Regions from separate parts of the Rheinheimera sp. NSM genome, predicted to be linked through region 1. Evidence: riboswitches for the same ligand, from Rfam matches in the RefSeq annotation. Region 1 holds a riboswitch; each other region holds the start of a gene.
What was found. A riboswitch is a leader RNA that binds a small molecule or an ion and turns the genes downstream of it on or off. The one in region 1 is predicted to bind cyclic di-GMP.

Region 1 (4,150 bases):
CAGCGCAGCATCTTTAAAGTAAATTAAATCGCCGCTGGCTTTGGATTTAAAGGTAACTATCATACAGACTCCACTATTGGGCGTAGACACTGCCAGCGTTTGCTGCCAGGCTAAACAATAACTTAAGCATAACGCTAAAAGCTCACGCCATGGCAAAATATATACTCGCTATTGATCAAGGTACTACCTCAAGCCGCGCTATTATCTACAATCCGGTCCTGCAGCCGGTTGCCTGCGCCCAACAGGAACTGCCGCTAAGCTACCCGCAATCCGGCTGGGTAGAGCAAGACCCGGCACAGATTTGGCACAGTGTGACCGCCAGTATCAGCCGCGCATTACAGCAAGCCAAACTGAAACCGGCAGATATCGCCGGTATCGGTATTACTAATCAGCGCGAAACCACACTGCTTTGGTACAAAACCTCCGGCAAGGTGCTGTATCCGGCGATTGTCTGGCAGGACAGACGCACGGCAGCACTGTGCCGGCAACTGAAAGATTCAGGCCAGGAGTCAGTGCTGCAGCAAAAAACCGGCCTGTTGGCCGATCCATATTTTTCCGCCACTAAGCTGTGCTGGTTACTCGACAACGTGGCAGGTGCCAGACAAGCTGCAACAGCCGGTGAGCTGTGTTTTGGCACCATTGATTGTTATCTGTTATGGCTACTGAGCGGCGGCAAAGTGCATGCCACCGATGCCAGCAATGCCAGCCGCACCCTGCTGTTTAATATTCATCGCCAACAGTGGGATGAAGAACTGCTGCAACTGTTCAATATTCCTGCCGCTGTGCTGCCGCAAGTGCGGGATAACGCAACAGAGTTTGGTTTGACTGACAAAGCGGTGTTTGGCGCGGCGGTGCCGCTGCTAAGTATGATAGGCGATCAACAGGCAGCATTATTAGGCCAGGCCTGTATTACACCTGGCATGAGTAAAAGCACTTATGGCACCGGCTGTTTCGCTGTGGTAAATACCGGCAGTAAGGTGCTGCACAGCAAACATAAGCTGCTTAGCACCGTGGCATGGCGCTTAAACAGCCATACTACTTATGCGCTCGAAGGCAGCATTTTTATGGCCGGCGCAACCGTGCAATGGCTGCGCGATAAGCTGGGTATTATCCGTCAGGCCAGCGATACTGAGGCCCTGGCAGCCGGTATTGATTATCAACAAACCGAGTTGTTAATCCCCGCCTTTACCGGGCTTGGTACACCACATTGGCAGCCACAAGTACAAGCCGCACTGTTTGGCATGACCCGCGACAGCGGCCGTGCGCAAATAGCCGCCGCCGCGCTGCGCAGTGTGGCGTATCAAAGCCGTGATTTACTTAGCGCCATGCGGCAGGATGGCATTAATGTCAGCAGTTTACGGGTAGACGGCGGCATGACAGCCAACCGCTGGTTTTTACAGGCGCTGGCCGATTTATGCCAAACACCCATAGCACGCTGCCACACTACCGACGCCACCGCGCTGGGTGCAGCCTTTTTAGTGGCATTACAACTGGGTTATGTCGGCAGTTTAACTGAGATTAATAACATTTGGTGCAGTGATTGGCAGTTGCAACCGGAGCTGGCAGCGCCATTAGCCGATGCACTGTATCAACGCTGGCAACGTGCAACCGCTGCGCTAATGGCGTTGGATATAGCCATAGTGCAACAACGGTGGCCGGTCTAAGCATAAGATTTAAAAAAAGTTTCAATTCAGCTTAAATTAAGCTTGCATAAAAAACGAGCGTTAATTAGAATGCGCTCGCTCGAAAGGCAAGTCTCCCGAAAGGGAGTACACGCAAAGCTTCAGGTCTAAGGGTTGCCGCAAGGCATCTACGATAGCTGGGCTGCCGTCGCTAAGTGCGATGTTTATTCTGCTCTGTCAGAGTTAAACGACATGCCTTATGTCCTTTCGTGTTCTGCAACTGCTGTTGCATTAATGATTGTTACTTAACTCAAATTTTGGAGCTCGAATATGAAAGCAAAATTAATCACTTTAGCTACTGTTATCGCCGCCACTTCATTTATCAGTGCTCCTGCAGCAGCCGACGATCAATTAGCCCAATCTATCTGCTCTTATGTTGCAGCGGATAGCAAAAACAATCTGCGTAAAACCTTATCTGACAACCGCTTACGTTTACGTAACGTATACGACGGTATTGTATGTGACGGTTTACCACTGGTTCGCCACGCCATCAAGCACAATGCTGCAGATGCAGCCGGCTTTATCATCAGCCAGTTACCAGGCAGCCAGGTTGCCGCGTCAGGTGACATCGAGTGGGCTACCAGCAACGGTTTCGGCACTTCGCCAATCATTGCTGCTATCAAAGAACGTAGCGCCAGCTAACTATCTTATTCTATAAAAAAGGCGCCTTTATGGCGCCTTTTTTATGCTGTTCTCCGGTCCAACTTACCGGTAGTGTTATGCTTTTATCGCAAAGCAATGTTGCTTAACGTGCTCGGCAATACCGACACCGGCTTCAGACATGGTTAGATAGGTTTGATCGGCACCGGCAGCAATAATCTCGCGCGCTTCATCATCATGCATACTGTGCGACACAATAAAGCCGCTAAAACCGGCATTGCGCAGTTTTTTTGCTGCAATCATTTTGGCTTCCACGTCATTCATACTAAGGATCACCGCTTCAACCTTGCCAAAATCCAGGCCTTGCCAAAACACCTGATCTTCGGCATCAGCATAGAAAATATTAATACCTTTCTTCTGATGCTCTGCCACTTTAGCCGGATCTGAATCCATTGCGATGATTTTACGGCTGCTGGATAAATAGTTATAGGCGGCGGTACCGGTGCGTCCCATGCCCATGATCAGCACATCAGCATCACCCAGTGATACCGGTTGCTCGTCCGGGTGATGGATATTGCGCTCAAACTTCAGCAAACGGTTACATAGCTTTTCATACAGCGGGTGTGCCATACGATTTAGCGGCGCAGAGATAACAAAAGAAATAGCCACCGTTAACGCCAGCGGAATAAGCCACTCGGGCAATACTACACTGGCAACTATCAGACCAAATTCGCTGTAGTTAGTCAGGCTGATACTGGTTAAGAAAGCACTGCGCGCCCGCAATTTAAACATGATTAACAACAAGAAAAACAATATCGCTTTCACCGGCAGTAACAACGACATCACACCGGCAAATAGCCAGGCATTGGCATCCGGCAAGCCGTCGATACCAATTTGTAAAAAGAACCCTACCAGAAAGAATTCTTTAATACTCCACAACGATTTCGACAGCTCGCCGGCCCGGGCATGCTTAGCTAACAAGGCGCCAAACACCAGTGCGCCTAACTCAGAACTTAACCCCACCAGCTCAAAGCCCTGGCCGCCTATTACCAGTGCCAGCATTAAACCAAACAAAATCAGTAAGTCTTCATGGCCGCTGGCATCAAGCAATTTGTACAGCAGCGGTCGCAGTAGCGGTAAGCCAAACACCAGCAGTGCCCAGGGCGATGGTGTAGTGCCGTTAGCCAGGCTCATTACCAGCAGTGCCAATAAGTCCTGTACAATCAGAATACCTATAGCGACCCGGCCATGAAAGGCGCGGATCTCGCGTTTGCCTTCCAATACCTTTGCCGCCAACACTGTGCTGGAAAATGCCAGCGCTACCGCTAACATTAAGGCCTGATACCAACTAACGTCAAAAATAAACAGTACCGCAGGTAAGGTAAGAATAATCGACAAGGCAAAATGCAGAGTACTGCCACCCAGTACTTCAGGCTTGGCCAGACTACGTACATTTAACTTCAGGCCAACTGTAAACAACAGCAGTAATACGCCCAAATGGGCAACGTGATGAATTATCGACGGCCCTTCCGGCGGTAAGCTAAGGTCTGAAGCAGTAGCAGAGATAACAAAGCCCGCCAACAAGTACCCCACTAACGGCGGTAAGCCTATGGCACGAACCAGTAAACCTAAAGAAAACGCAAAACCAATCCAGACAGCTTCAAGCATGTAATCCGTCCATTTTTATATTGTTATTCAAGATACTAACTCACTTTTGTCATAGCTGCATTAATGTGGATCATCAATATCTGCCCGCTGCGCGGCTTTGTTATCTTCTTTGCGCCGGCCAAACAAGCTGCCGTTACTGCGGGTGATCCACTCGTTATAAGTGCGGTGCACACCACGGCGCATAGCAGAAGATGAGTTTT
Region 2 (4,150 bases), on a different contig from region 1:
AGCAGCGCTATAGACGCTATGCTGCGATCACCGCCCGGTAACCAGCTGAACCGGTTAGACAAATTAATGACTTTCTCGCGAAAGTTGCCCTCGATACTGACCGGGGGCATAGTTTTAACCACTTCGCCTTTCATTGCATTGTCCTTACAGTGACATTCGCATCACGTCATCAATGCCGCTCAGTACCTTGTTGCGTACCTGCATCAGCATGGAGAAACTTAAATCCGCTTTTTGGCTGGCTACCATGGCGCCAACCACGTCGTCACTGCGACCGGTATCGACTGCCGTCATCAGATCTGCCGCAATATTTTGCTGCTGGTTCACAGAGCGGATAACCTTGCTAAAATCACTGCTAATGCCGCTATCGTTACTGGCTGGGGTAATCTGTTCACTGCCGGCAACCTGTTGTAATCTGGTCATCATTTGCAGCATCTGGCTTTGACTGTCTATCGGTGAAATCATACTGGTTATCCTTAAGAAGCTAATGCGTCTATGTCGACACCATGCTCACGCATGGCTGCTATTTTGTAACGCAGGGCGCGGGTGCTGACACCCAACGCCTGCGCCGTACGGGTACGGTGGCCGTTAAACTTATTCAGTACATTTAAAATGTAATCAAATTCGGCGTCTTTCTTACTTTGCTTGAGCAAGCTGGCGCAAATTGCGGCCGCTTGCGGGTGGCACTGCGGTAAATTTAAATCGGCTATTTGCAGCTCAATACCACGCGCCATCACTAAAGCACGCTGCATAATGTTTTCCAGCTCACGCACATTACCCGGCCAGTTGTATTGCAACATCACATCGGCCGCACCACGGCTTAAACGGTACTTGCCGTTGCCGTACTTATTAATAAAGAACTCTGCCAGTGGCAAAATATCGTCGCGCCGCTCGCGCAGTGCCGGCCAGCTCAGTGGCAACACATCCAACCGGTAGAATAAATCTTCACGGAACAGGCCTTGCTCTACCTGGCTACGCAAGTTTTTGTTACTGGCTGCAATCACGCGAATATCCAGCTTAATGCGGCTGTTGCTGCCCAGCCGCTCTACTTCACGCTCCTGCAATACCCGCAGCAATTTGGCCTGCAGTGCCAGTGGCAGCTCGGATATTTCATCCAGCAAAATAGTGCCGCCGTTGGCCGCTTCAAACTTACCTATCTGTTGGTTTACCGCACCGGTAAAAGCGCCTTTGTTGTGGCCAAATAGCATGGCCTCCAGCATATGTTCCGGAATAGCGGCACAGTTCACGGCAATAAACGGCTTGTCAGCACGATCTGAAGCCTGATGAATAAACTGCGCCAGCCGCTCTTTGCCGGTACCGGATTCACCGAGGATCAACACGCTGGCTTCGGTTTGCGCAGCACGGTTAGCCAACTGCAAAATCTGCCGGCTGGCGTGCGATACCGCTACCAGATCCTTTAAGCCGCGGCTCATCGCACTGGCATTACGGATTGAGGTTTTTAACTGCGAGCAGAAAAAAGGCTTTAGTAAATAATCTATTGCGCCGCTTTGTAAGGTATCGGACGCCAACTCACTTTGATCGTTACCGACCATACTGATAATTTGCGCCGCCGGCAGCTTGCGGCACACCAGGCTAACCAGATCCGGTAACGCCATTTGCGGCAGGTCGCAGTCAATAAAGGCCAGCGCCGGTTGATAATCATGGCACAGGCCGACGATTTCAGTAACATCGGCAGTGTGCAGCAGCTGGTAACCTTCACTTTGAATGCATTGGCGTACTTCAGCATCAGGCTGTTGTTGGGCTATCCACAGTACATAAGCAGAATGTTTCATTATTCCGCCTCCTGCTGCGCGCCGCTACGGATTAACCGCACCGATACGCGGCGGTTAGCTTGCTCCGGCTTACCCTGGCTGTTCAACAGCGGATAACGGTTACCATGAGCGCGGATTTCTAACTTAGATGCACTCACGCCCAACTCAATCAACTGCGCAGCGACTTCATCAGCCCTTTCCTGCGACAGCACACGGTTCGCCAATACAGTGCCGACATCATCGGTATGCCCATCGATAAGTATTTTGCTGACTGAGGGGTCTAATTGCAGATAGCGCGCCAGTTTTTGCAACTGCGGCAACTGTTGCCGCGTCAGGGTACGCTGGCCATCAGCAAACTGAATTTCGCTGTCTCTGGCTTGTTGCCAGGATAACGGCGACATTTGCGCCACGCAGCCACGGAACTGCTCCACCGCGCCGGAACCGCTGACACTGGTAAGCAGTATTTGTTGTTTATGCTGCTTATCACTGAGCTCAAATTGCAGCCAGTTACCGAATTGAATTTGCTGTAATAAAGGTAAGGCACCGGTGATAAAGCTGACTTTAGTATCGTGGTATAGCTCGGCGTTGTAGGGAAAATCTGCCGCGGCTGTCGCCGCGCCTGGTTGCCAATCGGCAGGCCGGGCGGCCACGCTGGCTTGTGCTAACGCATAGTAAGGTTGTGCTAATGCCAGATCCAAGCGCAGCGAATGGCCGGGTTCTGCCAGAAAACTGACATCACCCACGCCGTTAACTACTTGCTGTAACCGACAATGAAAAGCGCTGCTGTGCAACTGCCAGTCTGCCTGTTCTGCCGGTTGCACCAGCAACGCAGCCGCCAGTGCACCGCCGGCGGCAGAGGCACTAAGCCAGAGACTCAGAGATAACAATGACACATCAATATCCTTTTAATTAACCACAACCGTTACTGCCGGGCAGTAACACCAAAAGTTGAAGAAAATAAAAGGAAAACCGCATAGAAAGCGCTCTGTTCTGACACGGACAGCCGTGCAGGCAGAGGCATACCCGAAGGATGCCGCTAAGCTAATGCAACCCCGCTATCGTAGCGTTTTTAATAAAAACGTCGTAGACCGGAGGCTTTGCGTCCTGCCCTTTCGGTGCAGTTTGCCTTTTAATTGTCTTAACCTGTTCATAAAAAGCTATGCCATTTATGAACTGAAACTGAATAAATTAAAAGATAACTAAATTAGCACTGCAAGGCAAGCATCTTTTTTCACAAGATCTTATTAGATCTTTAGGATCATCAACTTGCCGCAGTTTATTTTTTCGCCTCTCGTTACATAATTGCCACAACTGCTCGGACCAGCCAGGCTGATTTTTGACTAACTATGTGCAAATAACTGCAAAACTATCTAAACAGAGCCTTTATATCCGCCGTATATTAGCTACAGCCTGTTACATCAACATGACAGCTGTAGCCGGACCCGCTAACGCCCCGCTTGCTTGTCAGCTGCAGTTAGCCCAGCGCACCTATGACATTTACCCGCACCGTTTCCGGAATTTCGTTATAGGACAACACCGCCAGCGAGTTCTGCGTGAAAGTACGCGCATAACGTGCCAACAACGGCCGCAACTGCGGCACCACGACCAGCGCAGGCGTTAAGCCCTGCTGCTGCATCTGGCTGCTGATCAACGGCATATTGCGCTGGAACTGGCTTAGCAGGTTTGGCGCCACCGGGAAGCTGTCCAGTGCTACTTTGCCGGCCTGCATCGCTTGGTTTAGTGCACTTTGTAAGGTTTGCTCCAGCTTTTCATCCAGCGTAAAGGCGCTCAGCTCTTCTTTATCACCGCTGATCTGCCGCACTAAGGCGCGTTGCAAGGCACAGCGCACATCCGATGTTAGTAAGATAGGATCTTTGGTCACTTCGCTGCTGTCGAGCAAGGTGCTGGCGATGCTGAGAATATCGCCCAGGCTGACCTGCTCGCGCAGTAGTAAGCGGTACACTTTAAGCTGTACTGTTGCGGTCAGCGCTTTATCCAGCGCTTCAGCCAATACCGGCGCCACTGAGGCCAGCCGTTTATTCAACTGTTTTACATCCTCATACACAAACAGCTCAGATAAATGCTCTTTAATCACTTTGCCGGCATGGGTGGCAATAACAGTAGCCAGATCCACCACCGAATAACCTAAATTCAAGGCTTTGGCCCGGCTGTTGTTATCTATCCACACCGCTTCCAGGCCATAGGCCGGATCCCGCGTGATCTCGCCGTCCAGCTGGCCATAAATATCGCCGGTATTCAGTGCCAGCAACTGCTGCGGGTTTAACCGGCCGGTCGTCAGCGGCACCCCGGCCAGTTTAATGCGGTATTCTTGCGGGTTAAGCTGCAAATTATCGCGCACCCGCACTTCCGGCAATAAAAAG
Region 3 (4,150 bases), on a different contig from region 1:
ACCCGCCATTTACCGCGCACCAAAACGACTTTGCTGCCGGCGCCGGCTGGGAAACCCGTATAGCCGACCCACGCGGCCGTGCCTATACGTTATTGCTGGAATATAAATTTATGTAAGCCTGACTTACCTACATAAAAAAAGCCGTGGTAGTTAACTACCACGGCTTTTTAAACTAAACCGCTTTAGTCACGCAGTAATACACCGCTATAACTAGATTCAACTTTGCCATCTGTCAGCGTAACTAAATTAAAAACAATTGCATCACCGCTGCTTTGCTTAACACCAGCCACTACGCCATTGAAATCACCAGTGACACTGCACCCGGTTAAAGACAACTGCATATCAGCAATTGATGCCACATAATTTGTTACCGAGCCGCCGGTGACAGTACAATCATCTACAGTGCCACTGACAGTGCCATCTTCAGCGATAGTTAAGTTGCCCCAATTGCCGGCTATATTAGCTAACAAAGACGACTGGGCAACTTGTTCCAGACCGGAAAATGACTCTTCAATATCATTTGATAACACAATGTTGCCACTAAGCTTATGGTCCTTACTGTTTGGTACCGGCATAGTCAGCGACGCAGCAACCAAATTATTTGATGGCAAGCTTATGCCTGAACCGTCAGCATCTAATACGGCTACAACTGCAGGCGCTGTATAAGAAAACACATAGTTTCCACCTATTACACCGCCGCGATAGTAAACTTTATTACCTTTACTGATCAATGAACGACCAATTGCACCAATATATAATGCAGGTTGTAATTCACCGTTAAGTGCCAGAGCGTCTTGCTGTGAAGTGAAATCATCAACAATACCGGTAACAGCGTTGTCTTCGCTATCTAAGGCAAACCACTTCAGATAAGTTACACCATCAAAGCTGTAAGACCATAACACGCCTTCGTATTGCCCGGCTGTATCACAGTCAGCATAGTTTAATGAGGCAGCAAAAACGTCATTGTCTTGTAAGGTCAGGGTACCGCTGATTTTACAGTTATCTTTATCAACCGCAGTCAGGTTTAAACCGGCATCAATATTAAATTCGCTGAAGTTTGCCTCCGCCGACCAGCCATCATTCATAGCGCTGATATCAACAATGTTGGTTACTGTGCTCAAGGTGCCACTGCTTATTACCAATTGGCTACCTGCGCCACTTGTACTTTCCAGTGTCAGGCTCGTCATACTGTTTACTGTATTGCTGCTTACTGTCAGCTCAGCACTGAATTGGCCGGCTTTTAACGCTGTATCAGCAGGCATTTTATAAAAGCCGGCTGCTTCGACAATTTTACCATCCACAATATGTTCGTTAATTTGGGTAAAATGCCCCAGCAAACTGCCTTCGTCAGAAAGACTAACGTAGTATAGGTCATCGCCAAGCAACACCACTTCAGTAAGCTTACCCAAATTCTCACGCACATAGGTTGCTGAAGCAAACTCAGGTAACACCACTGTAGGTGGAGTCGGAGTTGTTGGCGTAGTAGGTGTAGTTGGATTTGGCACTGCAACCGGCGCTTCCGTACCACTGTCAGATCCACCACCACAGGCTGTCAAACCAGCCAGCGTTAACGCATACACTACACTCAGGGCTAAGCTCTTTTTCAACATCTTTATTACTCTCCGTACAAAAAAACATCGCCCGATGCGCTTTGGCATCAATGGCAAATAAAATGAAGAAGTCGCAATGGCTGCGCCCCGCGACGAATAAAGACAGACGGCATAGATAGGCATAATCAGACAACGGCAGAAATGCCGTTATGATTGACATCAAACAGATGTGACTAAGCTAATGCAACCACTGCCATCATTAATGTTCATAACGAACATCATTAGACCAGCGGCTTTGCGTCCTGACCTTTCGGTACAGTTTGCCTTTTAATTGTCTTAGCTTAAGACGAAAACGCTATTGCATTAACGCAAGCTGAACGCGGGCAAGATATACAAATAATTACAAATTAACAAGTTATTTTTTAGCCAATTTTGCAACAAGCTTTACAAACTAAGCGCTAAGTAGTAATGATTTTTCTGGGAAAAGGAAAAACAGAAAAACAGGCGGGATTCACAACAGAACAGTGGCACAACAGGTTGCGCCACTGCTGATATTTACTTGATGCTGCGAGTTATAACATTGCATGCGAGGGCTAAACTCATGGTCAGAGGTTGGAGTTAAAACCTATTTAGGGTATACAACTTCCCCTGTATCAAAATCACTTATAAAGGTTTTAATGTTAATCTGGTGCTCACTTCCGCCGGGAGCACCTTTAATACTGCTACTGCTTTGCCAATTAACCAGATAGTTTTTTCCCGGTTCAAATAGCACATCTTTCGCTTTGAAGTTACATTTTGCACCACCGCTGCCAAGCGCATTCATTGATACCCAGCAGTAATCCAGAGTGTGGATCCCTGCAGGAACTTTAATAGCCTGATAACCATTTACATCAAGCAACGCATGCCTTCCCGCCCCCTTAAGCACCTTTCCATTAAGGCCTGTCGCTAACAAAAGCCTGTGGAAGGCAATGCCCATAGTTCTGTATGTTACTGAGTTAAAATAAATAACTGATGCTGCATCACCATCCTGAGACAAATCAAGAATTGGAGTATTCCCCTTATCAATAGTGGCTTCATATTGCTTGTATTGATACGACGAGCATGAAGTGAGAAACAGTATTAATAAGCATGATGTGAATAGTGTTTTTTTAAGCATAATCGCCCCTAATCTTTCCGTAATAGTTATAAAATGTAGTATTACCAGACGCCGAAAATGCTCCGCACTGATCTCATACTTTTTAGCTAATAGTTTTGTAAGTGGCTGCAGGCTCCGCCCCGCTTTTCATCATCATTGTCGTCCTGATACCAGTTAAATAATTACCAAGGGCAGAATAAGCGACAACCACTTAGCCGGATGTCGCTAAATTTAATGCTTACAGTTTGCGAACAAACTTACCGGCAAATTCACGCACTTTATAGGTGTATGCATTTTCGGCGAGGTCAGCTAAAACAGCTTTGTACTTAGCATTGCCGGAGCTACCCAGTACCCTGCAACTCCAGGCATGGAAATCAGAGTAGCCGGCGTAGCGGTTACGCTGCACCTTGGCTTCGCGTTGCAGAATGTCGCTTAGTTCATCCAGTAACCGCTCATTATTGGGCTGCTGTTTATAAATAATTTTTACTGCGTTAAGCCGTAACGAGCCGTCACTGCTGTTCAGCATATTCATCAGTTGGTTAGTTTGCCAATCCAGTTCAGGGTACATTGTTGAAACATCATGGATCACTTGGGCCTGTTCCGAACGCACAGTCATCGTCTCAAGGTAGTTTGTAACATAGCCCTGCAGCTTTTGCGGTGCATCACTGGCCATTACTGTATCCAATGTTGACCTGTAACGCTCTAAACCTGAATAAGCTAACGCTTTGGTTGCCCAAGTCATTTCTTCTACGTCCGCAGCAGCGGTGCTTTGGTAACCCGCTAATACCCTGGTGTTAATAGCGTCATACACAGCAGTGCTGTTATTCCATTCAGAGATCAGCTGTTTATACAGCTCAATGCGTGTAGCGGCATTACCCTGCGTTAACGACAGCAGATAACTTTGCACCAGTTCTTCAGGCAGGTATTGCTCTGATGCTAAACCGGCCGGTTTAGCCTTGGTTAGTATCTCTTTTTTGGTATACCGACGCTTCTGCTTTATCTGCTCCGCGGACATACCGGCAGTTATTGCGGCAAACGCATTCTTGTCATATTGGCTGACGCTATTCAAGCGCTTCATCAAGCTGTTGGCAATGGCTTGCGCGGTTTTGTGTTCAAGCTCAATATTGTGAGTGGTGAGGCCGTTAAATGCATCCTCAAGTGCCATGCCGCTGGTAACTTTGCTGCGAATAACCACATCGCCTAAGTAGCTGCTCTCATGCAATGCAATTATTGGCGACACCATTTTTTCTACCGGAAAAGGGGTACCATCGCCGACAAAACGACGGGAATAATCAACAAAGATGTCCAAATCAACTACGTTGATATCGCCTTCTGCTGCCAGCAGGTTTTGCTCTTTCAGCAGGTTGATAAACTGTTTTCTGATTATCGTTTCAAGCTGCTCACGGCTAAGATAGTTGCCTTTAAACTTCGGTACTGACTGAATTAAGTCTGCTTCAAAATGGCG

Region 2: linked by a shared signal. The riboswitch ahead of ACTZWV_RS17975 (OmpA family protein) and the one ahead of ACTZWV_RS07665 (DUF3718 domain-containing protein) in region 1 are both predicted to bind cyclic di-GMP.
Region 3: linked by a shared signal. The riboswitch ahead of ACTZWV_RS03325 (hypothetical protein) and the one ahead of ACTZWV_RS07665 (DUF3718 domain-containing protein) in region 1 are both predicted to bind cyclic di-GMP.

The regions. Positions count from the first base shown of each region.
Region 1 is NZ_JBQTCI010000002.1:399,751-403,900, reverse strand. Features, by position in the region: gene ACTZWV_RS07675 (DUF1840 domain-containing protein) at 1-63, opposite strand, end outside; gene glpK (glycerol kinase GlpK) at 150-1,664, shown strand; cyclic di-GMP riboswitch class I at 1,740-1,832, shown strand; gene ACTZWV_RS07665 (DUF3718 domain-containing protein) at 1,953-2,324, shown strand; gene ACTZWV_RS07660 (cation:proton antiporter domain-containing protein) at 2,400-3,950, opposite strand; gene ACTZWV_RS07655 (MgtC/SapB family protein) at 4,011-4,150, opposite strand, start outside.
Region 2 is NZ_JBQTCI010000008.1:34,493-38,642, reverse strand. Features, by position in the region: gene fliF (flagellar basal-body MS-ring/collar protein FliF) at 1-134, opposite strand, end outside; gene ACTZWV_RS17985 (flagellar hook-basal body complex protein FliE) at 145-462, opposite strand; gene ACTZWV_RS17980 (sigma-54-dependent transcriptional regulator) at 474-1,790, opposite strand; gene ACTZWV_RS17975 (OmpA family protein) at 1,790-2,662, opposite strand; cyclic di-GMP riboswitch class I at 2,812-2,906, opposite strand; gene flhA (flagellar biosynthesis protein FlhA) at 3,244-4,150, opposite strand, start outside.
Region 3 is NZ_JBQTCI010000001.1:750,061-754,210, reverse strand. Features, by position in the region: gene ACTZWV_RS03330 (TonB-dependent receptor) at 1-116, shown strand, start outside; gene ACTZWV_RS03325 (hypothetical protein) at 183-1,610, opposite strand; cyclic di-GMP riboswitch class I at 1,790-1,885, opposite strand; gene ACTZWV_RS03320 (hypothetical protein) at 2,176-2,706, opposite strand; gene ACTZWV_RS03315 (hypothetical protein) at 2,924-4,150, opposite strand, start outside.